4 regions of the Micromonospora sp. NPDC003241 genome follow, and region 2 is predicted to be linked to each of the others. Evidence: riboswitches for the same ligand, from Rfam matches in the RefSeq annotation. Region 2 holds a riboswitch; each other region holds the start of a gene.
What was found. Region 2 has a riboswitch for cyclic di-AMP ahead of ACWDVW_RS09575 (coiled-coil domain-containing protein). Riboswitches for the same ligand answer to the same signal wherever they lie in the genome.
Positions count from the first base shown of each region.

Region 1: it holds a riboswitch for cyclic di-AMP, as region 2 does, so the genes downstream of both, ACWDVW_RS02565 (NlpC/P60 family protein) here and ACWDVW_RS09575 (coiled-coil domain-containing protein) in region 2, are expected to answer to the same signal.
Region 3: it holds a riboswitch for cyclic di-AMP, as region 2 does, so the genes downstream of both, ACWDVW_RS21835 (coiled-coil domain-containing protein) here and ACWDVW_RS09575 (coiled-coil domain-containing protein) in region 2, are expected to answer to the same signal.
Region 4: it holds a riboswitch for cyclic di-AMP, as region 2 does, so the genes downstream of both, ACWDVW_RS13610 (C39 family peptidase) here and ACWDVW_RS09575 (coiled-coil domain-containing protein) in region 2, are expected to answer to the same signal.

Region 1 is NZ_JBSFSO010000002.1:178,025-183,592, forward strand. It holds gene ACWDVW_RS02555 ((Fe-S)-binding protein) at 1-459, shown strand, start outside; gene ACWDVW_RS02560 (NlpC/P60 family protein) at 713-1,726, shown strand; cyclic di-AMP (ydaO/yuaA leader) riboswitch at 1,906-2,042, shown strand; gene ACWDVW_RS02565 (NlpC/P60 family protein) at 2,055-3,095, shown strand; gene dcd (dCTP deaminase) at 3,151-3,729, opposite strand; gene ACWDVW_RS02575 (pyridoxamine 5'-phosphate oxidase family protein) at 3,809-4,342, shown strand; gene ACWDVW_RS02580 (zinc metalloprotease) at 4,410-5,411, opposite strand.
Region 2 is NZ_JBSFSO010000008.1:133,155-138,722, forward strand. It holds gene ACWDVW_RS09555 (hypothetical protein) at 1-721, opposite strand, end outside; gene ACWDVW_RS09560 (hypothetical protein) at 935-1,357, opposite strand; gene ACWDVW_RS09565 (helix-turn-helix transcriptional regulator) at 1,453-1,761, opposite strand; gene ACWDVW_RS09570 (carbonic anhydrase) at 1,958-2,656, shown strand; gene ACWDVW_RS09575 (coiled-coil domain-containing protein) at 2,738-3,754, opposite strand; cyclic di-AMP (ydaO/yuaA leader) riboswitch at 3,758-3,889, opposite strand; gene ACWDVW_RS09580 (YibE/F family protein) at 4,056-5,435, opposite strand.
Region 3 is NZ_JBSFSO010000029.1:65,363-70,930, reverse strand. It holds gene ACWDVW_RS21840 (1-phosphofructokinase family hexose kinase) at 1-132, opposite strand, end outside; gene ACWDVW_RS21835 (coiled-coil domain-containing protein) at 368-1,450, opposite strand; cyclic di-AMP (ydaO/yuaA leader) riboswitch at 1,455-1,587, opposite strand; gene ACWDVW_RS21830 (cation diffusion facilitator family transporter) at 1,739-2,656, opposite strand; gene ACWDVW_RS21825 (HelD family protein) at 2,723-4,837, opposite strand; gene ACWDVW_RS21820 (alpha/beta fold hydrolase) at 4,932-5,568, opposite strand, start outside.
Region 4 is NZ_JBSFSO010000013.1:59,032-64,599, forward strand. It holds gene ACWDVW_RS13595 (acyltransferase family protein) at 1-161, shown strand, start outside; gene ACWDVW_RS13600 (hypothetical protein) at 286-690, shown strand; gene ACWDVW_RS13605 (hypothetical protein) at 869-1,633, shown strand; cyclic di-AMP (ydaO/yuaA leader) riboswitch at 1,942-2,083, shown strand; gene ACWDVW_RS13610 (C39 family peptidase) at 2,309-3,166, shown strand; gene ACWDVW_RS13615 (alpha/beta fold hydrolase) at 3,246-3,980, shown strand; gene ACWDVW_RS13620 (CDP-glycerol glycerophosphotransferase family protein) at 3,987-5,568, opposite strand, start outside.

The sequences.
Region 1 (5,568 bases), on a different contig from region 2:
TTGCTGGCGCACCTGGTCGCCACCGGCAAGCTCACCCCGGTGCAGCCGGTCGACGGCGGCGTCACCTACCACGACCCGTGCTACCTGGGCCGGCACAACCGGGTCTTCGCGCCGCCGCGCGAGGTGCTGGGCAGCGCCGTCGGCGCCGACGACGGCCTGGTCGAGATGCCGCGCAACAGCGAGCGCTCCTTCTGCTGCGGCGCCGGTGGCGCACGCATGTGGATGGAGGAGCGGATCGGCAAGCGGATCAATGTGGATCGGGTCGAGGAGGCCATGTCCACCGGTGCGCGGACCGTCGCGGTCGGCTGTCCGTTCTGCTCGACGATGCTGAGTGACGGAGTCAACGGCAAGGGCGCCGGCGATCAGGTCGAGGTGGTCGACGTGGCCAGCGTGCTGCTGCGTTCGATCAAGCCCGAGCAGGCCCGGGGCGCCGAGGAGGGTGAGCCGGTCGCCGGGTGACCAGCGCGTACGTCGGGACGTGTCGGCATCGGTACGGATGCCGACACGTCCCGATTTTTATATTGGCGTAGATAACTGTAACGAATTGGTCGACACCCTTTGTGTGCGGTCGGTCGCGCAAAGGTGAATGAGCCGTTGGTTGCCTTGATTCCGTCGCGCGCGTTCCCCTAATGTGAGGCACCGACCGCCGTGGGTCGTCTGTCTCGCCCCTTACCGCTAGCGGGACGCCCGGTGGTCGGTCGCAAAGGAGTCGGTGCCGGTGGCAACCATGCCCCTCCATCGTCGTGCGCCGGGACGTTCCACCCCCGCGCGCGGGCTGCGCAAGGCCGCTCGCCGTCTGGTCGTCCTGGTCGCCGCCGCTGCGGTCGGTGCCGGTCTGGTCGCCGCGCCCGCGTACGCCGAGCCGTCGGTGGACGAGATCGAGCGCCAGATCGACAAGCAGTGGCAGCAGCTCGAACCCACCATCGAGCAGTTCAACAAGGTGCGCTCGGAGCTGCGGGTCAACCGCGAGAAGGCCGAGAAGCTGGAGAAGAAGATCCAGCCGCTGGCCCTGGAGACCGAGCTGGCGATGAACCGGGTCGCCGGCCTCGCCTCCCGGTACTACATCACCGGCCCCTCGCAGGAACTCGGCGCGGTGCTGCTCAACGCGAAGCCGGACCAGCTCGGTGAGCAGATGGCCTTCCTCGACCGGCTGGCCTGGGAGGAGCGCCGCCAGCTCGAGGGCGTGATGAAGATCCGGAAGAAGTACGACGACCAGAAGGCCACGCTCGACGCGCTGATCGTCGACCAGGAGGCCAAGCAGAAGCAGCTCGCGGCGAAGAAGAAGCAGATCGACGCCGAGATCAAGCGGCTGGAGCGGTCCCTGCCGGTGACCACGGTGAAGACCACCAACTGCCCGACCATCAACGGTGTGGTCAGCGACGCGGCACGGACGGCCATCCGGACCGCCTGCGCGCAGGTCGGCAAGCCGTACGTCTGGGGTGCCACCGGGCCGAACTCGTTCGACTGCTCCGGCCTCACCCAGTACGCGTACAAGGCGGCGGGTATCTATCTGACCCACTTCACCGGTGCCCAGTGGCGCGAGGGCAAGGCCATCTCCCGGGCCGACGCCCGCCCCGGTGACCTGGTGTTCTTCCGCAGCGACGTGAGTCACGTCGGGATCTATCTGGGCAACAACAAGATGGTGCACTCGGCTCGGGCCGGGGTGCCGGTCAACGTCTCGCCGATCACGACGATGCCGGTCGCCGGCTTCCGTCGACCCGGCTGACGCCTGAGCCCGTACGCAGGAACGACGAAAGGCCCTCGGTCAAGCGACCGGGGGCCTTCTGCGTTGTCGGATTAATGCACCGAGAGTGACGGTGTGGGTGTGTTGCGCATCGACGCCGATCGTCCCTACGCTGGTCAATCGTTGGCCCGCTGGCAGGACCGCCCACCCGGGGCGGTGACGGTCCGACACCGCCGAGTCGCTGTCCGAGCGAGCCGGGGACCCAGGTTTCCGGGGTGAGTCCGCGATGGTCGCGGTAGGGCGTTCCCTTCCCGCCCGAACCCGTCAGCTAACCCGGTAGGCGGTCTGGGAAGAAGGAGTACGCAGCCCGGTGGCACACCATGCCCCGCGGCCTCCGTCGTACCGGTCGGCGAAGCCCGGCCCGACGACGGATGCGCCGCGATCCCGCTGGTACCGCTGCATCACCGCACTCGCCGCACTCGCCGCGACCGCCGTTCTGCTGACCGGTGGCGCGACGGCGGCCCACGCCGACCCCACGGTCGACGACATCGAGCGCCAGATCGACGAGGACTGGAACCGGCTCGAAGCCGTCATCGAACGACACAACGCCACCCGGCAGGACCTGGCCGCCACCCGCCGGGAGGCGGACGCCCTGACCGCCCGCATCGCCCCGCTGCAACAGCAGGTGGACGAGGCGATGAAGCGGGTCGGCGCGCTGGCCGCGCGGGCGTACCGGGGCGAGCCGGTCCGCGCCGTGAACACGCTGCTGGGCAGCCGGTCGCCCGGCGAGGTCATCGCCCAGCTCGGCGTGCTCGACCGGTACGCCCGCTTCCAGCAGGAGGACGTACGCCAGGCGCGTGAACTGCGGGACGAACTCGCCGCCGCCCGAGCCGGACTGGACCGCACCATCGCCGAGCTGACCCGCACCGAGGCCGACCTGGCCGGGAAGCGGCGGCAGATCGACACCGAGATCGAGCGGTTGCAGCGGTTGCGGCTGCGGGCGTACGACGACGGGGGTGGTGGTCCGTTGCGGCCGGCGCCCTGTCCGGCCACCTATCCGGGTGGCCCGGCCGGTGAGGCGGTCACCTTCGCGTGCGCCCAGATCGGCAAGCCGTACTCGTGGGGGGCCGAGGGGCCGCACGCGTACGACTGCTCGGGTTTGATGCTGGCCGCGTGGGCGCGGGCCGGAGTGGCGCTGCCGCACAACGCGGCGCGGCAGCGGCAGGTCACGGCCTCGGTCGGTCGCGGCGACCTGCGCCCGGGTGACCTGGTCTTCTATTTCCGCGACCTGCACCACGTCGGGATGTACGTCGGTGGCGGCTGGGTGGTGCACGCCTCCCGCGCGGGCAAGCCGATCGCGATGAAGCGGATGGACACCAGTCCGATCCACAGTTTCGGTCGGCCCGGCTGAGTCGCCGGGCGGACGGCCACGGGCCCGCGTCTCGGCAGCGCGGGCCCGCCGGTCGTCAGCGGGTCGGCCAGGTACGCCAGTTCTGCCAGGCGCGGCTCGGCGTCGGGCCGCGCTGGCCCTGGTAGCGCGAGCCGTAGACGAGCGAGCCGTACGGGTGCTCGGCGGGCGAGGAGAGCCGGAAGATGCAGAGCTGGCCGATCTTCATGCCGGGCCAGAGCATGATCGGCAGGTTGGCCACGTTGGACAGCTCCAGCGTGACGTGACCGGAGAAGCCGGGGTCGATGAAACCGGCGGTGGAGTGCGTCAGCAGGCCGAGGCGACCGAGGCTGGACTTGCCTTCGAGTCGGCCGGCGAGCTGGTCGCCGAGCGAGATCACCTCAAGCGTGGAGGCGAGCACGAACTCGCCCGGGTGCAGCACGAACGGCTCGCCGTCGGGCACCTCCACCGGCGAGGTGAGATCGTCCTGCTGGGTGGCCGGGTCGATGTGTGTGTAGAGGTGGTTGTTGAACACCCGGAACAGCTTGTCCAGGCGGACGTCGATGCTGGACGGCTGCACCAGGGTGGGCTCGAAGGGCTCCAGCGCCAGGGTGCCGGCCTTGATCTCGGAGACCAGGTCACGGTCGGAGAGCAGCATCGCCACACCTTAGCGGCCGGTAGTCGTGACCTGCGTGTCGGACTACCTGCTTAGAACGTATGTTCGATAGGATGTCGGCATGGCTTCCTGGTCCGAATTCGCCGTCGACGAGCCTCGACTCGCCGACGGGATCCGCCTTCTCATGCAGCAGTACGGCCCGGGCTTCGGCTACCTGGCCACGGTCCGCGCCGACGGCGGGCCCCGGGTGCACCCGGTCTCCCCGGTGATCACCGCCGACGGTCTCTTCTGCTTCGTGATCGACTCGCCGAAGCGGCGCGACCTGGAACGCGACGGGCGCTACGCGCTGCACTCGTTCCCGGCGGAGGAGAGCGACGACGAGGCGTACGTCGCCGGCCGCGCCCGACCCGTCACCGACGACGCCACGGTGGCCCGGCTGGCGCTCGCGGCCCGCGCCGCCCCGCACGCCGACTGGCGTCTGTTCGAGTTCACCGTCGACGTGGCGATGCTCGCCCGGCACGAGCGCGCCGCCACCGGCGGGCTGGTCGGTGAGCCGGCCGTGCAGGTCTGGCTCGACCCGGCCGGCGCCACCCCGCAGGCCGCCCGGCCCACGCCCCACCGGACCCGCGCGGCCCGACATGTCCGCGCCGCCTGAACCGACCGGTGCCGGCCCCGCCTGACGACGGGACCGGCACCGGAGGTACGCGCCGACGACTCCCGCGCTACGCGCGGTAGGTGTTCCACGCATTGATCATCCGGGTCGCCTGGCCCGGGGTGAACTGGTACATGCAGGTGTCGTACGTGTAGTCCATGAAGTTGGTGATCGGGTCCAGCCCTGCGGTGGAGCAGGTGTCCCGACCGGTCGGGCACTGGTAGGCCGGCGACGCCTCCGCCGGAGTGTCCGAGACCTGGTCGCCGCTGCCCGAGCAGCCGCCCTGGAACGTGTGATAGAGGTTCAGCCAGTGGCCGACCTCGTGGGTGCCGGTGTCACCCTGGTTGTAGTTGGTGGCGGTGCCACCCGGCAACGACTCGCTGAGCACGACCACACCGTCCATCACGTTCAGCGTGGTCTGCGGGAAGGTCGCCCAGCCGAGCAGGCCGTTGCTCAGCGCACCCAGATAGATGTTGAGCGTGCCCTTGGTGCCCTGGCGGAGCTGGGTCTTCATCTGCCGCTCGGCCGTCGAGCCCTGCCGGATCGGATACCACGACGTGTTGGTGACCCGGTTGATGCTCTGCAACTGGAACGCGAAGGCGGTGGCGGCACCACCCGTCGACCCCGCGAACGACTGGTTCAGCACGGTGATCTGCGACTGGATCAACGAGTCGGGGATGTTCCCGCCGGCGCGGGTGGTGTCCCTGCGGATCACGTGCACCACGACCGGAATCGTGACCGAGGCCGCCGCGGCCTGGGTGCTCAGCGTGCGCTGGCCGACCCGCTTGGCCCGCTCCTGCAACAGGTCGGCGAACTCCGCCTCCCGCTGGTGCAGTTGAGCCATGGTCAACTCGTTCGGGTCGTGCTTGACGACCGCGTCGCCCCGGACCCGGGCCGCCGTGCCCGTCTGGTCCTCACACACCTCGTCAGCGGAGACGGCGGCAGCCGTCGGAATGGCGGCCGTGGTGGCCGCCGGCAGCAGACCGACCGTGGCCACACCGAGCGCCACCGCCAGCGACGTCGATGCGATGCCGGCGATCCGCCGGTTCAGCAGGACGGGACGGAGTCCCATAAGCCCACCTCTTTCTGGCGACGCGACCGGGGGTTGTGTCGCGCCGTGCGGGAAACGTGGGCCAGACGTTACAACGCATAGACAAATTTGAGAATGGCTATGTGTTGCCGGCATGCAACTTCTTGCGCAGCGTGCGGAGGCGGGCCGGGCGGGGTGG
Region 2 (5,568 bases):
ACGCGGTCAACGGCAGCACCGACTCGCGCTCCTCGACCTGCGGCAGCAGTGCCGAGAGCGCCTCGTCGCGCAGGCTGCGTGCCGCTGCGGTAGCCAGCTCGGCGGCCCGCCAGCGCTCCTGCTCCTGCGCGTGGGCCGCCTGCTGGCGCGCGAAGAGGTTGTCGCGTACCGCCCGGCGCAGCGTCAGCTCCTGCTCGACCGGGTGCAGTCGCGGGTCCCAACCCCGGTGGGCGAAGACGTCGCTGAGCTGTTCCACCGACAGCTCCCGCCGCCAGTACGCCTCCATGGCCGACCGGTGCAGCCACCGCTCCCGGTCGGCGTACTCGGCGGGGGTGCGCGAGGTCTGCGGCAGCGGCATCCCGGTGGCTGCGGACAGCCGGCGGACGTCCGCCTCCGCCGTCTCGTACGCCTGCCACGCCCGCTCGGCCTCGTCCTGCGCGGTGAGCCACTCCTCGCGACGTCGCCGGGCCGTGGCGTCGGCCCGGTCGGCGGCCACGGCCACCTCCTCCGCCCAGCGGTCCTGGTCCCGCTGTTGCTCGGTGTGCTCGGTGCGGCTCGGCAGTGCCGCCTCGCGAATCCGGGTGCCCGCGTCGAACCGGAGGAGGTGTCGGGGGCGCAGCAGCAGGGCGGCGATGGCGAGGATCACCACCCCGAGCAGGCTCAGCCAGATCACGGCGGCCATGGGGACGTCGGGCAGGACATGGGAGAGAGCGGTTCGCATCATCAACACCTCTCGCGGTCGGATGAGGGTCGTCGACTGGGGGAAGGTCTGTGGTCGCCGAGGTCGGCGACAGGACGCCGGGCCGGGCCGGACGGGTCCGCGACGGCGGCGGGCCCCCGGGACGCTCGGCGACGGTCGCTGGCCGTGTCCGGGGTCGGGCCGGGGCGGCGGACGGTCGCGTGGGCCGGTGGGCGTCCTGAGGCGGGCCGTCGGTCAGGCGGCCGGTGGACCGCGACGGGTCGGCTCACCGTTGCCGACGGTGGGTCGCGGCGCGGCGAGCTGGTGAACCGTGGTGGTGGCCGCGCCGGACTCGGCGGCGGGCTCGGGGCGAGCCGGCGGCGGGGTCGGGACCGTGGGCTGCGTCGGTGAGGTCGCCAGCGTGCCGGAGGCCCGCACCTGCTCGGCAGCCGGTGCGACGGTGCCCGGCCAGGTCGGCAGGTCGGCGGTGACGGACCAGGCGCGATGATCGGCGACGGCGTGGATCGGCTGGTCGCCCGCCGGGCGCGCTGGCAGGTTCGCGGCGGCCGTGCCGAGGCCGACCGCCAGCACGAGGGCGGCCAGCGCCAGTCGGGTCAGCTCCCGCAGCGTGCGCAGCGTCGCCGGCCACAAGGGACGGGCGAGCGCGACGGATGACACGTGTTCAACCTATCGTCCCCGTGCCGATAACGCATGGGCGCGAGTGGGACGGGATCGGTGAACCACGCCACGTAGTCGACTGTGGACGGTGCGGCCTAGTCGGTGAACAGGGCGAGCAGGTCGCCGACCTGACGGTCGGCCTCGGCCGGGTGGCGGAACCGGCCGGCCGGGTTGAGGGTGTACTCGTTGCGGCGGCCCACCCGGGTGCGGTGCAGATAGCCGCCCGCCTCCAGGTCGGCGACGATGGCCTGGGCGGCGCGTTCGGTGACCCCCACCTCGCTGGCGACGTCGCGCAGCCGGGCGGTGGGGTTGCGGGCGATGGCGAGCAGTACGTGTGCGTGGTTTGTCAGGAAAGTCCAGTTGCGGGTACTTTCTCGCTCGTCTGAGGTCGCCATGCCCGCCATCGTATGGCCTGCCCTGTCGTGTTCCGGAGCTGCGCTCGCGCCCGCTCGGCTCGATTGGCAAGCGTTCTGTAATACATGAAATGCAGATCACGCATAGCTTGACGTGCCTTGCGCTGCGTGTGACGGTTGGTGGCAGCCCGTGGCCAGCGCCGGCCGGGATGACCAGGCATTCCACCGAGAGGCGAGGTGACGCCGGATGAGTCGACCCGGAACGATCGGAGCGCAGCCCGGTCCCGAACGTGAGTACCTGACCGCAGACCTTCCCGGTTCGCGGGAGCGCGCCCTCGCCGAGCTGATCGCCGGCAACCGCCGCTTCGTCACCGACACGCTCCGGCACCCCAACCAGAACGCCAGCCACCGGGCCGCCGTCGCCGCCGAGCAGCACCCCTTCGCGGTGATCGTGGGCTGCTCCGACTCCCGGCTCGCTGCGGAGATCATCTTCGACCGTGGGTTGGGCGATCTCTTCGTGGTCCGGACCGCCGGGCACACCATCGGCCCGGAGGTGCTGGGCAGCGTCGAGTACGCGGTGAGCGTGCTGCGTACGCCGCTGGTGGTGGTGCTCGGGCACGACTCGTGCGGTGCCGTCCAGGCGGCCCGGGCCGCGGCGGCCACCGGCACCGCGCCCTCGGGGCACCTGCGTGCCGTGGTGGACGCGGTGGTGCCCAGCCTGCGCCGGGCCGAGCGGGCGGGGGTCGACGACCTGGACGCGATCGTCGACATCCACATCGCGCAGACCGTCGAGGCGATGCTGGAGTCCTCCGAGGCGCTGGCCGCCGAGGTCGCCGCGGGAGGATGCGCGGTGGTGGGCATGTCGTACCGGCTGGCCGCCGGTGAGGTGCGGACCATCGCGGCGGAGCCCGCCGAGATGGCGGGTGTGGTCACGCCCGTGGGCTGACCCGCCGGATTGCCCGACACGGACGACGAGGGCCGCTCCGCCAGACGGCGGAGCGGCCCTCGCAGGTCACCCGGACGGTGCTCAGAGCAGCGACACGTGCACGTGGTCCGTGTGGTTGGACGGGCCGCTGTAGGACCGCCACCTGTTCTCGGTCGGGAACCAGATCTGCCGGTTCCAGATCACGTAGTAGATGCCGAGCCGGTCGGCGTTGCGGACCAGGAAGGCCGCCAGGTTGTTGCCGTAGATCCGGGTGTCGTTGTTGTGCCAGGGGCTGAACCCGCTGTTCTGCAACGACCAGTCACACGCCCGGCCCTTGGGGTGCTCGAACCTGTCACCGGGCCGCCAGCAACCGACGAAGCGGTCGAAGCCGGCCCGCTTGACCTCCTTGTACATGTGCAGGGTGCGCGGCGTGATGCAACCCGACGTGGTCGGGTCCTTCTGGCTGCACGACTCCGGCTTCCAACTCCCGTCGGACGCGCGGTTCGGCGCCACCCGGGCGACCGGCGAGGTGGCGGCCACCAGGCCACCGGTCAGGCCCTCGCCACCGACCAGGCGCAGTGACTTCTCCGCCTCGGTCTTCTTGCGCGCCATGTCGTTGGTCAGCTTCTGCTGCTCACGGACCTCGGCGTCGGAGGCGAGCTTGGCCTGGTCGGCGCGCTCCCGGATCGTGTTGACCTCGCCCAACTTCTTGTCGTTGAACAGGTTCAACTCGTCCAGGGCGGACGCGCGGTCCATGAACGAGTCCGGCGCGTTGCTCTGCAACAACATCGCTATCGCACCGACCCGGCCGGTGCGGTACGACTGCGTCGCGATCTCGGCGACCTGCGGCCGGAGCGCGTCGAGGTCGGCCTGTGCGCGGCGCAGCTCGACGTCGAGCTTGAGCTGGCGCTTCTTGGACTTCTCCAGTTGGTTCTTGGCCTTGGAGAAGTCGCGGTTCGCCGACTCGATCAGGTCGTTGAGCATCGGTGGGTCGTCGTCGTGCTCGGCCGGCGCGGGTGGGTTCGGCGCGGCCATGGCCGGCAGGGGCCCGGCGAACACGGCGAACGCGGCGAACACGGCCACCACGGGTGTCATCCAGCGGCGTAGGGGTGCCGTCACTTCTTTCCCTTCCATCGACCGCCGACCGGGTTAGCTGACGGGTTCGGAACGGAAGTGGCCCCTACCGCTGACGCGGATTCACCCCACCTACCTGGGTCCCCGGCTCGCCTCGCGGCGATTGGGCGGTGGCACCGCAGGCGCCGCTGCGCGCCTTCGTCGGTGACCGGCTGTGAGGTTACCCGACGGTCCATGTCGGTCTCTACGCCCCGAACCCGGCTAGATGCGTCATTTCGTAATCGCGATGGGTGACCAACGACACGGGCACGAACCGTGTCGGCAGGGGCGGTCACGCTGCGGGGTGTCACCATGTGGTGTCCGTGCTCCTGTCCGGGTCGGGCCACCGCGATCCGGTGGCGGGGGGTGTGTCACGCGCACGCGCGGTGCTGAGCGCGTGCAGGGCCTCGGTCCGGTCCGTGCCGGGCCGGGGAGTCGGGGGAGTGGGGCCGTCGCCGTCCGGCCCGTCGTCGTGGCCGCCGGACCCGCCGGGCTCCGGCGTGTCCCGCCGTCCGGCGGTGACCACCAGCGCGGCCAGTGCGGTCGTCAGCGGTACGGCGGCGACCAGCCCCAGCGTGGCCACCACGCTGCGGACGATCTCCTGGGTGAGGAACTCGCTGGTCACGATCTGGCCGAGCGCGCGGGTGTCGGCAGTGAGCAGGAGCAGCAGCGGCAGCGACGCGCCCGCGTACGCCAGCACGATGGTGTTCACCACCGAGGCGATGTGGGCCCGGCCGACCCGGGTCGCCGAGCGGTACAGCTCCCGGCGGGTGAAGCTCGGGTTGGCGTGGCGCAGTTCGGTCACGGCGGCGGCCTGGGTCACCGTGACGTCGTCGAGCACGCCGAGCGAGCCGATGATGATGCCGGCGAGCAGCAGGCCGTGCAGGTCGACGTCGCCCCGGAACATGGACAGCGTGGTGGCGTCCTCGCTGCCGAAACCGGTCAGGTGGGTGGCCCGGGTGGCGGCCAGTCCGAGCAGGCCGGTGAGCACCAGACTGCCGAGCGTGCCGAGGACGGCTACCGAGGTCTGTGCCGAGATGCCGTGCGTCAGGTACAGCACCACGAACATGATCAGTGCCGCGCCGACGATGGCGACCACCAACGGCGGCTGGCCCGCGCTGATGCCGGGCAGCACGAAGGTGATCAGGATGGCGAAACTGGCCGCCAGGCCGCCGAGCGCGGCCAGGCCGCGAAGCCGCCCGAAGGCCACGATGGCGGCGGCGAACAGCACCGCGAGCCAGATCAGCGGCTTGCCCCGCTGGTGCTCGGCGATGTTGTAGTAGCTGAGCGAGGGGTCCTCGGGATCGGTCAGGGAGACCAGGATGATCTCGTCGCCGACGCTGACCCGGGGCGCTCCCGGCCCGTCCGGCAGCGGCGTCTGCACGTCCTCGCCGGAGTCCGGGCCGCTGTCGACCCGTACGGTCACCGTGCCGCACTGCTGCCCGGCGGTGGTCGGGGTGCCCTCGGGCACGACCGGGTTCGGTGGGCAGGGCTCGTTCACCACCCGGGTGACCGTGCCGTGGTAACGAGGCGTGTCGTCGGCGGCCTCGGGCCGGGGCGGGTCCGAGGGCCAGAGCACGAGCGCGGCGACCAGGGTGACGAGGAAGAGGGGGACCACCGTCACGATGAGGATCCGCCGCACCCGGGGTGGGGTGGGCGGAGCGGAACGGGTGTGGTCGGCGCCCATTCATTGTCTCCCAACGATTCCAAGGCGAACTACGTACCGGCGGGCGAGAAGGTTCAGCGCCGCCGGTCGGCCGCTGCGGCGGGCATCCGGAATGGCCCGAGCGTGGCAGGATGGCTGCGTACCGTGAGGGCGG
Region 3 (5,568 bases), on a different contig from region 2:
CACGTCGACGCCGTGCGACAGCACCATCCGGGCCTGCCAGACGCCCTGACCGCCGGGGTGCAGGTGCAGCTCCGGAGTCTCGTTGGGCTGGTCGATCGTGACCGTGAGCAGTGGGGTCGGCGCGAAGACCATCACATGTCCGGTCGCCGCGCTCACGACACACCGTCGCACTGGGTCCGCTGCGGTCCGCTCATAACCGTTCCTCCCGGTCGCCACGAAATGTCCGCTTCGATGTCGACGGTAACCAAGGTGGCCGCAGAGCGCGCGGCGACGGGCGGGGCGGAGCCGAGGCAGCCGCCTCGGAGTGCGGGAACGACGACGCCGGGTGGACCACCCGCGAGGGCGGCCACCCGGCGTGCCGTGTGGATCAGTACACCGACAGGTGTACGTGGTTGGTGTGGTCGCTGGACGGGTCGCCCCGCGCGCCGCTGTACGTCCGCCAGCCGCTACTCGGCAGCCAGATCTGCTTGTACCAGATCACGTAGAGCACGGCGAGACGGTCGGCGTTGTTGACGTAGAACGCCGCCAGGTTGTTGCCGTACGTCCGGTCGCCGCCGGTGGCGACCCCGCCGAAGCCGTTCTTCTGCGCGGCGAAGTCGCAGGCCCGACCCTTCGGGTGCTCACCCGAGCCGCCCGCGCGGTAGCAGGAGACGTACCGGGTGAAGCCGGCCGCCTTGGCCTGGTTGAGCGCGTGCAGGGTGCGGGGCGTGATGCAGCCGTTGGCCGGGGTGGGGTCGTTGACGCTGCACGACTCGGCCGGCCAGGAGCCGTTGGAGTTGCGCGGTGCCGGCTTGGCGGTGGCGCTGCTGGAACCGCCGCCACGTGCCGGGGTCCGGCTGGCCCGTTCCTGTGCCGCAGCCCGCTCAGCGCGCTCGGCGCGCTCCTCGGCCACGGTCAGCGAGCGTTCGGCCTGCTCCTTGCGCTTGGCCATCACGGCCACCTGCTTGCGCTGCTCCTGCACCTCGATGTCGAGGGCCTGCTTGGTCTTGCTGACCTCGTCCCGGGTGGTCCGCAGGTCCCGCAGCGCGCGTTCCTCGTTGGCCGCCACCGCGTCCAGCGCCGCCGCACGGTCCATGAAACCGGCCGGGGAACCGCTGTTGAGCAGCGCCGACGCGGCGCCGAGCCGGCCGCCGCGATACGCCTGCGCGGCGATCTCGGCTACCTTGTCGCTGCGTTCGGTGAGCTGACCCTCGGTCGTGGTGAGCTGCTCGGCCAGCTTCTTCTGCCGGACGACCGAGCGGTCCAGGGCGGTCTTGGCGTCGAGGTAGCCCTTGCTGGCCGCCTCCAACTGGGCGCGCAGCGCCGGTGTACCGCCCTCGTCGCCGACGTCACCGGGGGCTGCGGAGGCAGCGCTGAACGGAGCGAGCGCGGCGCCCAGGGCGAGGGCGAGCCCCGCAGCGATCAGGGCCGCCGTACGGCCGGCCGGTCTCACGGTTGCCACTGCTGGCATGCACATGTCCTTCCGTCAGCCGCCGACCGGGTTAGCTGACGGGTTCGGGACGGAAGATCCCTACCGCTGGACGCGGATGCACCCCTGGAACATGGTTCCCCGGTTCGCCCTGGCGGGCGATTAGGCGGCGGTCACCGCCGGCACCGTCGAGTGCCGCCTGGCGGAGACCGGGTCCGAGCCTACCGGTGCTGGTGGGGCTGGTGCAGCCGGTGTGACTCCTGGTGTTCCCCTGGTCACCAGTAAACCAGACAAATGGGATTCTTGTTGCCTTTCGCATTCACCGCCCCGCTACCACTCCACCGTCCCACAGGCACCGGCGCTCGTCCCGGGCTCGATCTGCAACGTGGCGTGCGCGATGTCGAAGTCCTCGCGCAGCGCCGTACGGGCGGCGCGGAGCACCGTGCCGACCTCGGCGCCCTCGGCGGTGGTCAGGTGGGCCGAGGCCACCTCCATCCCGGAGGTGAGCGTCCAGACGTGCAGGTCGTGGACGCCGGCCACGCCGGGCACCGCGGCCAGCCGGTCGTGCACCGCAGTGACCTGGAGGTGCTCCGGGGCGGCCTGCACCAGGATGCGGACCGCCGCCCGGCCCAGACGCCAGGTACGCGGCAGGATGAACGCGCCGATCGCGACCGCCACCAGCGGGTCCGCCCACCACCAGCCGGTCAGCGCGATCAGCGCCGCCGCCGCGATCACCCCCAGCGAGCCGAGCAGGTCGGCCAGCACCTCCAGGTACGCCCCGCGCAGGTTGATGCTCTCCCGTGCCCCGGGTCGCAGCAGCGCGAACGCGACCAGGTTGGCGAGCAGGCCGAGCGTGGCCACCACCAGCACCGGCCCGGTACGCACCTCCGGTGGGTCGCCGAACCGGCGTACCGCCTCGACCAGCACGTAACCGGCGACGCCGACGAGCAGCACGGCGTTGGCCAACGCGGCGAGCACCTCCAGCCGATAGAGGCCGAAGGTGCGTTGTGGATGCGTGTCCACGCGTCGGGTGGCGGTCACCGCCGCGAGCGCCATCCCGATGCCGAGCACGTCGGTGAACATGTGCCCGGCGTCGGAGAGCAGAGCCAGCGAGCCGGTCCACAGAGCGGTCACCGCCTCCACCGCCATCAGGGCGGTGAGCAGCACGAACGCCGCCCACAGCCGGCCGGAGTGGCGGTGTGCGGCGTTCGACACCGAAGCGTGGTGGTGGTCGTGGCCCGCGCCCACGCAGACACCTTGCGTGCTGCGCCCGGCCGGGGACGGAGCTATGCCGACATTGCTATATGTGCGCGCTCAGCCGGTCGGGTCGATCGTGGTCAGCCGCTGGGTGGCCCGGGACAGGGCGACGTAGAGCGTCCGCACGCCGGAGCCCGGATCGGCACGGATCTCACCGGGGGCGACCAGCACCACGCCGTCGTACTCCATGCCCTTGGCCTCCAGGCTGGTCACCACCTGGAGGCGCTCGCCGCCGAGCCCGCCCAGCCAGGCCGCGACCTCGTCCCGGCGCGGCACCGGCGTGATCACCCCGACGGTGCCCTCGACCTCGCCGAGCAGCGCGCTCGCGGCGGTCAGCACGCTGGTCTCCAGCTCCGCCGCCGGCACCACCAGCTCCACCGGGTCGACCCCGGTGGTCCGCACCGCGGTCGGCAGGGCCAGGTCCGGGTACGCCCGCCGGATCTCGGCCGCCGCCACCGCGAAGATCTCCGCCGAGTTGCGGTAGTTGGTGGTGAGCGTGAACCGGTGCCGTCGACGGCGACCCAACGCCTGGTCCCGGGCCCGGGACAGCTCCTGCGGATCCCCCGTCCACGCGGTCTGCGCCGGGTCACCCACCACCGTCCACGAGGCCAACCGACCGCGCCTGCCGATCATCCGCCACTGCATCGGTGACACGTCCTGCGACTCGTCCACCACCACGTGCGCGTAGTCGCGGTAGTCCTCGGGCCGCTCCCGGGCCGCCTGGCGGGCGGCCCGCTGCCGGTCGGCGTACGTGCTCAGCTCGCGTACCCCACCGGCGAGCTGGAACGGGTCGCGCTTCGCACGGGCCGGACGCACCGGCTTGCCGAGCAGCGCGTCCAGCTCGTCGAGCAGCGCCACGTCGGCGACGGTCGGCCCCTCGGCGGCCAGCCCCCGGTACGCCTGCTCCAGCAGCCGGATCTCGGCCCGGGACAGCAGCCCGGCGGCGTACCGGCGCAGCCGTTCCGGATCGGCCAGCCAGCCGAGCACGTGCCGCGGATGCAGCCGGGGCCACCACGCCTTGAGGAAGTCCCGGAAGTCGGTCCGGTCGATCAGTTCGTCCTCGAAGGCCCGCTGCTCGGGCAGCCGGGCGATGCCCAACCGGCGGGCCTGCGCCCAGAGCGCCGCCAGGACACCGTCGAAGCCGGCCCGGCGTACTTCGTTGCGTCGCGCGCCCCGGGCCAACGCCCGGTCCCGGATGGCGTCCAGTTCGGCCCGCTCCAGCCGCAGCAACTGCCCCCGGTAGAGCAGCCGCAGCTCGGCCGGGGAGTCGGGTACGCCGTCCCGGGCCGCCCGCTCCAGCAACCGGCGCATCCGCAGCGACCCCTTGACCGCGGCCACCTCGACCGGGTCGGTGCGGGTGGCGACCAGCCCGGGGAAGAGGGTGCCCAGCGAGTGCAGGGTGGCGGTCTCCTCACCCAGGGACGGCAGCACCGAGGCGATGTACTCGACGAAGACCGAGGAGGGGCCGACCACCAGGATGCCGCCCCCGGCGTACCGGCTGCGGTCGGAGTAGAGCAGGTACGCGGCGCGGTGCAGCGCCACCGCCGTCTTGCCGGTGCCCGGTCCGCCCGAGACCAGCGTCACCCCGGAACCGGGGGAGCGGATCGCCTCGTCCTGCTCGCGCTGGATGGTCGCCACGATGTCGCGCATGCCCCGACCGGTGGTCCGGGACAGGTTGGCCAGCAGCGCGCCGTCGCCGACCACCGCCATCTCCGCCGGTGCGGCGTCCGGGTCGAGCAGGTCGTCCTCGATCCGGGTGACCCGTTCCCGGCTGGACTGGATCGTCCGGCGGCGTACCACGCCGAGCGGCTCGGCCGGGGTGGCCTGATAGAACGGGGCGGCGGCCGGGGCGCGCCAGTCGACCACCAGCGTCGCGGCGTCCTCGTCACGGATGCCCAGGCGTCCGACGTGGAACACCTGCCCGTCGCGCAGGTCGAGCCGGCCGAAGACCAGCCCCTCGTACTCGGCGTCGAGCACGTGGCGGCGCTGCGCGGCGTGGAACACCATCGCGTCCCGCTCCACCAGCGCGCCGAAGTTGCCGACCCGGGCCAGCCGGTAGCCGTCCCGCTCGGCACGGACCGCCGCGCGGCGCAGCTCGGCCAGTCGTGCGTACACCCGGTCGAGATGCCGCTGCTCGACGGCGATCTCCTGGTCCAGGGTGCTCTGGTCCACCGCTTCGTTCTCCTCGTCACACCGGCCCGGCCAACCGCACGAGATTACGCCCCACCTCGCGGGCGTGCGGAGGCACCGGGCCCGGGTGCGATCTCTAGCGGCGGCGGGTGCGGCCGGCGGCGGCCCGACCACCGGCGCGTCGGGCGTCGGCGAGCACCTGACGCAGCACGCCGGAGAGGGCCGCGGTGACCTCCTCGGGACGCTCCATCATCAACATGTGCCCGGCGCCGGGGCAGACGGTCAGCTCGGTGGCGGGCAGCGCGGCGGCGATCGACTCCGCGCACGGCGGCGGGGTGAGCCGGTCCCGGTCGCCGACCAACGCCGCCGCCGGCAGATCCGCCAGCGCGGCCAACGTCTCCAGCCGGTGCTGGGCGCCGAAGGAGGCCCGGAACCCGCCGATCGAGCGCAGCGAGGCGCGCGCCACCGCCGAGGTGACCAGGCGGATGTCGGTCGGGTCGCAGCGGTCGCCGAAGAGCATCCAGCGGATGCTGGGGCGCAGCGCGCGCAACAGGGCCCGGGGCGGACGCCAGGCCCCGCAACGGGCGAGCACCCCGGCCCCGGTGGTCTCGGCCAGTCGGATGATCCGGGTGATCCGGGGCGACAACCCGTAGACGGTGTGCGTGTGCCCCTCGGCGGTGGTCGAGACGAAGACCAGCCCGGCCACCCGGCGGGCGAAGTGCCCGGGGTGCCGGTGCGCGTACTCCATGATCGTCATGCCGCCCATGGAGTGC
Region 4 (5,568 bases), on a different contig from region 2:
GGGCCGCAGGGCCGCCCACCCAGCCGCCCGCAGAAGCGGGCGCGGAGCCGCCTGCGGGGTCGCCCGTGCAGCCACGTACCGAGCCGCCCGCCGGGCTGCCGAGGCAGCGGGTGGCGGGTGACGAGTCGAGCACCGCCGGTCGGCGCGACCCGCACCGCTGAGTCCATGGTGGATGGCCCTCGTCGGCCGTCCGACCTGCTGTTTCGTGTGTCATCGGCGGCGCGTCGCCGACGCGACACGCCCGCCGACGATGTGATTCGACGGCGGTGGCGGTAGCGTGACGATGTGCTTCCCGTCGCGTCCGCCCATCCCCTGTGGTGGCTGGCGCGCTGGGCGACGCGGCTGCTGACCGGGTTCGCGGTCGCCGCCGCGTTCACCCTCGGCGCCTGGGCGATGCCCGCCCAGGGCGCCCCGGCCGGGCACCCCGCCGTCGACCGGGTCGCGTCGTCCGCCCTGCTCGCGCAGCCGCCCCACGCAGGCTGGCAGCCCACGTCGGGCGGCACGCTGGTCGCGGTGGCCGACACCGGGGTCGTCGACCGGGTCGACCCGGTGGGCGTACCCGGACTGCTGCCGGAGGCGCGCCCGGAGGCGCAGCGGCCCGCCGCGACGGTGGTCGCAGGTCCGGCGACATCCGTCCCGACGACGGTCGCACCGGCCGCCCACGGTGCCCGCGCCCCACCCGGCGCCTGACCTCGCGCCCCGCTGCGGCCCGCCGACCGGACTCCGCCGCAGCCCGTCCCGCAACGCCCGGGACCTCTGCCCGCGACACATCCCGTCACCGCCCCGCCCGGTCCCGTGGCACCGCCACCGGACGACCGGATGCCGGCGCGGTCCGCTGTCAGCGCACCACTGCCCACGAGGTACCGCCATGGAGAAGACCGTCCTCTACCAGTTCCTGATCGAGGTGCCCCGGGCCGCCGCCATCTGGTCGGTGCTGCTCGTGCTCGCGCTGGGCGTGCTCACCGCCCTGGTCGCCCGGCCCGAAACGGCCTCGTCCGGCGCCGACGAGGCCACCGGTCCGGCCGCCGACCCCGCCGAGGCCGAGGCGGCCGACCTGCGCCGCTACGCCGGTGAGGTGGCCGTGGCCGCCGCCGGGGCCGCGCAGAACGCCGCCCGGCGGCAGGAGGCGTGGCGTACCGCTCAGACCGCTCTCGACCGGGCCTGGGCCGGATTCGACGAGGCGGAGAGCCGGGCCCGGCGGCTTGCCGGTGTCACCGCGCTGCCGGCTCCCCGCACCCCGCGCACCGCCAGCGAGTACGCCGCCCGGGAGCGCTGGCTGCACCACGCGGCGATGCAGGCGCACTGGCGCGGTGACCTGTCGGCGCGGCAGCTCACCGACGTGCTGGCGCGTCGGGCCGGCTGGGATCCCCGACTGCACCCGGCCGAACAGGAGGTCGTCCTGGCCCGGGTCGTCCGCGACAACCACCGGGCCGCGTACCGGGTCGCCGCCGAGCGGGAACGGGCCGCCTGGCGGGAGGCCGAGCTGGCCATCGACGCGGCCCGGGTGCTCTCCGCCGAGGCGTACGCCGCCGCGCAGCGCCTGCGCCCGAACCCGTTCCCGGCGCCCGCCGTCACCGCCGTCGCACGTCCGGCCGCAGCGGTCCTGCGGTGGCGACCGGCGCGCGTGGGGTGACCCGGCTCGGCGACCGGATAGTCCGGCCGGATTGGGTGAGCCCGGTCACATCCCTCGCCGGAACGGACGCCGAGGCGGGAACCGCCCGAGACGTGACGCGATGCCCGGAGACATTGTCTGCGGGTGGTCCCCCTGTCACCGCCTGTTGCGTCGATCGCCGTCGGTCCCGTTGCGCGACGTCGCTGACCGAACGCCCGAAAATCATCGACCTGGATCATGTTTACGCAGGTCAGAGCGGGTTGGCAGGGCAATGGCCGGCCAGTAGTGTCGGCCCGTCCGATGCGGTACCCGATCGCAGGAGGCGACGCCGCATCGACCCGCCTAATCGTGGTCTCACGAACCGGGGACCCACCGCACCACTGGGGTGAATCCGCGAGCCTCGGCTCACGGTAGGGCCGTCTTCCCGCCCGAACCCGTCAGCTAACCCGGTCGGCGGTGTCGGAAGGAGCCTTCCTCTCGTGCATCCCCTCGTCGTACCCCTTGAGTTCCCTCACCTCCACGGCACTGCGGTGCCCGCGCTCGCCGGGCCGTCGGCTACGAGCTGACTGCGGCCACCGCCCCCGCCCGGTCATCCGGGCGCAGCCCCTCGCACGGCCGTCCCCGTACTCGGGCGGTCCTCGACAGGTCCTGTCGAGTTGACCGCCGGAGCGGTTCGCCGTGCCTCCCTGAGCTCCCGTGGAGGACTCCGTGAAGCAGACCGTCACGCGCCAGCTACGCCGGCTGGCCACCGAACGCCCCTATCAGGTCGTCGCCGCCTCGGCCGCTGCGCTGGCGCTGGCCACCGGTGCCGGTGCCGTACTCGTCGGCACCGAGGACGCCCCGGCCACCGCGCACACCACGACCACCGTCGCCGAGTTGCGCGGCGACACCGCGGTCTCCCGCGCCGAGGCCCGGGTGGAGCCGACCCCGTCGACCCCGCCCAGCAGCGCGGCCCCGAGCAGCGCCGCGCCGTCGCCCTCGCCGAAGGCCACCTCGGCGGCCCCCTCGCCGGTGGCCACCAGTGCGAAGGCCGCCCCGAAGGCACCGGCGCGGAAGGTCCTGGACTACGACTTCCAGGCGCAAACCACCGGCTACTACTGCGGCCCGGCCGCGGTACGCAACGCGCTCAGCGCCGCCGGTGTCGACCGTGACCAGGACACCCTGGCCGCCCAGCTCGGCACCACGTACGCCGGCACCAACTCGGCCCAGGACACCACCCGGGTGCTCAACGCCACGGTCAAGGGCGGGCCGTACTCGACCACGATGTTGCCGGGCGGCTCGGCCAGCCCGGCGCAGATGGACCAGCTCCAGGCCGACGTGGTCGAGGCGATCACCGACGGGCGCGGTGTCGTGGTGAACGTGGCCGGCAGCGCCACCGACACCGACGGCGGCTGGCACTCCTTCCCCGGCGGCCACTACGTCGCCGTGGTGGGCTACGAGGACGACGGTCGACTGGTCAAGATCGCCGACTCGGCCGACGCCTCGTACTACTCGTACTGGATGACCACCATCGATCTCGCCCACTGGGCCGCCACCCGCGGCTACTCCTCCTGAGATGTAAGGAAGGGTCCCCTGCTAACGCCTCGTGCATAGCAGGGGACCCCTCCTTACCTCCAGGTGGCAGACTTCGCGCATGAGCGAGGAGTCGGGCGACCGGGCGGTGCTGGTGCTGCTGCACGGGATGGGTGGCACCGGCGACGTGTGGCTGCCCTGGGCGCCGCTGTTGCAGGAGCGGTGGCCGGGCCGGTGGTCGGCCCCGGATCTGGCCGGTCACGGCGCCGCGCCGCCGCTGCCGGAGTACTCCTTCACCGCTCTCGCCGACCGGGTCGCGGGGAGTCTCGCCCCCGGTGACCGGATCGTCGTACTCGGACACTCGCTCGGCGGGGTGGTCGGCCTGGCGCTGGCCGCCGCCGACCGGGGCGTGGCGGTCGACGCGGTGGTGGGCCTCGGCATCAAGGCGGTCTGGTCCCCGGCGGAGCTGGCCCGCGCCGCCGACCTGGCCGCCCGGCCGGTCACCTGGTTCGGCACCCGCGACGAGGCGGCCCGGCGACACCTGCGGGTGGCCGGCCTGACCGGGTTGCTCGGCCCGGAGCAACCGGCGGTGGACGCCGGGCTGCGGCAGGTGGACGGGCGGTGGCGGCTGGCCATGGACCCCGCCGCCTTCGCCGTCGGCGAACCCGACCTGGCCGCCCTGCTGGCGGCGATCGACGTGCCGGTCCTGCTGGCCCGGGGCGAACACGACACGATGGTCACCGACGACCAGCTCCGGGCGTACGGCGTACCCGTGGTGACGTTGCCCGGTCTCGGTCACCACGCCCACGTCGAGGATCCGGCGGCGGTGCTGGCCCTGCTCGACCCCTGGCGCTGAGACCGCTCAGGTGGCGCTGGGCAGGGCGGCGTCGGTCGTGGTCCGTGGTGCCGGGGCGGTCCAGGTCGGGTCCAGCTCCCGCCGGGCGGCGGCGAGGAACGCCTCGGCGTACGACTCGGCCGGGAAGTCGCCCAGGTAGCGCCGACGGGTCGCCCAGCGCGCCTCGGCGAGCGGATCGGTGTCGAGCAGCCGGGTCAGCACGTCGTCCAGGTCGGACATGTCCCGGCGCAGCACGTAGCCGGTGGCGGCGAGGGGGAACCGCTCGACGAACCGGTCACCGTCGACACCGGTGTCGGTGACCACGTAGGGCTTGCCCGAGTACAGCCAGTCGGAGACCACCCCGGAGACGTCGGAGACCAGGGCGTCCGCCCGGTTCACCGACTCGGCCAGGGTGAGCCGGCCGGCGGCGGCGCCGAACACGTGCTGACGGCCGGTGCGGGAGCGGTCGGCGGCGAGCAGTTCGTGCAGCCGGGCCAGGCGTCGGGCCGAGGCCGGATGCTGGTTGGTGTACGGGTGGGCGCGCAGGATCACCGTGGCGCCCCGGTCGAGCAGCCGCCGCAGCAGCGTCTCGGCCATCGGCAGCGAGCAGTAGTCGGCGTCGGCGTGGTGGCCGGTCCAGGTGGGGGTGTAGAGGACGGTGGGGTTCGCCAGCCCGCGCGTCGGCTGGTGGCGGACCTCGATCGCCTCGACCTGCGGACGGCCCACCACCACGAACTTCTCGGCCGGGATCTCCACCCCGGCGCGGGCGTACCGGTCGATGGCCGCCTCGCCGGCCACGAAGATCCGGTCGAAGATCGCCGACACCGGGTTGGCGCTGGGCGCCTTGTCGCTGTCGCCGTGGTGCAGTTGGACGTGGGTGAGCTGGGTGAACCGGATGCAGTGGCTGTTCTTCGCGCCGTGGTTGACGTAGAACGCCACCCGCAGGCTCGGCACCAGCACCTCGTCCATGGTGCGCAGGGTGGGGCAGTAGACCACCGGGGCGGTGGTGGCCGCCGCGACGGCGGGCAGGAACTCGGGCTCCCGCAGCATCACCACGAACGGCCGACCGATCCGTTCCAGGTACGGCAGCCACATGGTGACCTGGTACTCCGACCCGGGCGGGGCGGAGAAGTGGAGCACGAACTCCGGCTGGTGCCGGCGCAGTGCCCGGGTGACCGCCGACCCGCCGGCCGTCGGCCGGAACCGGCGGCGGGCCAGGTCGAGGGCGACCGCCCCGGCGGCGGCGCCGACCGGCAGGCAGAGCAGTAGGGCGACCACGGCGGGCAGACCGGCCAGGGCGGCCACGGCCAGCGCGGCGAGCAGCCCCGCCACCGCGTCGTCTCCCCGGGCGGCGACCTGCGGCACCCAGGTGCGTACCGGCAGGTTGGCGGCGCGGATCTCCAGGTTGCCGGCGGTCCGCAGCGGCCCGGTGACCAGCACCAGCCCGAGCAGCACCAGGGCGGTGACCACCAGGATCGGGTCGAAGCCGCCGTCGAGCTGCCGGGCGTAGCCGACCAGGATCCCGGCGGCGAGCAGGGCGGTCTCCGCGACGCTGTCGGCGCCGGGTCGCACCCGGCGCTCCCAGACCGTGGCGGTGAGCGCGGCCACC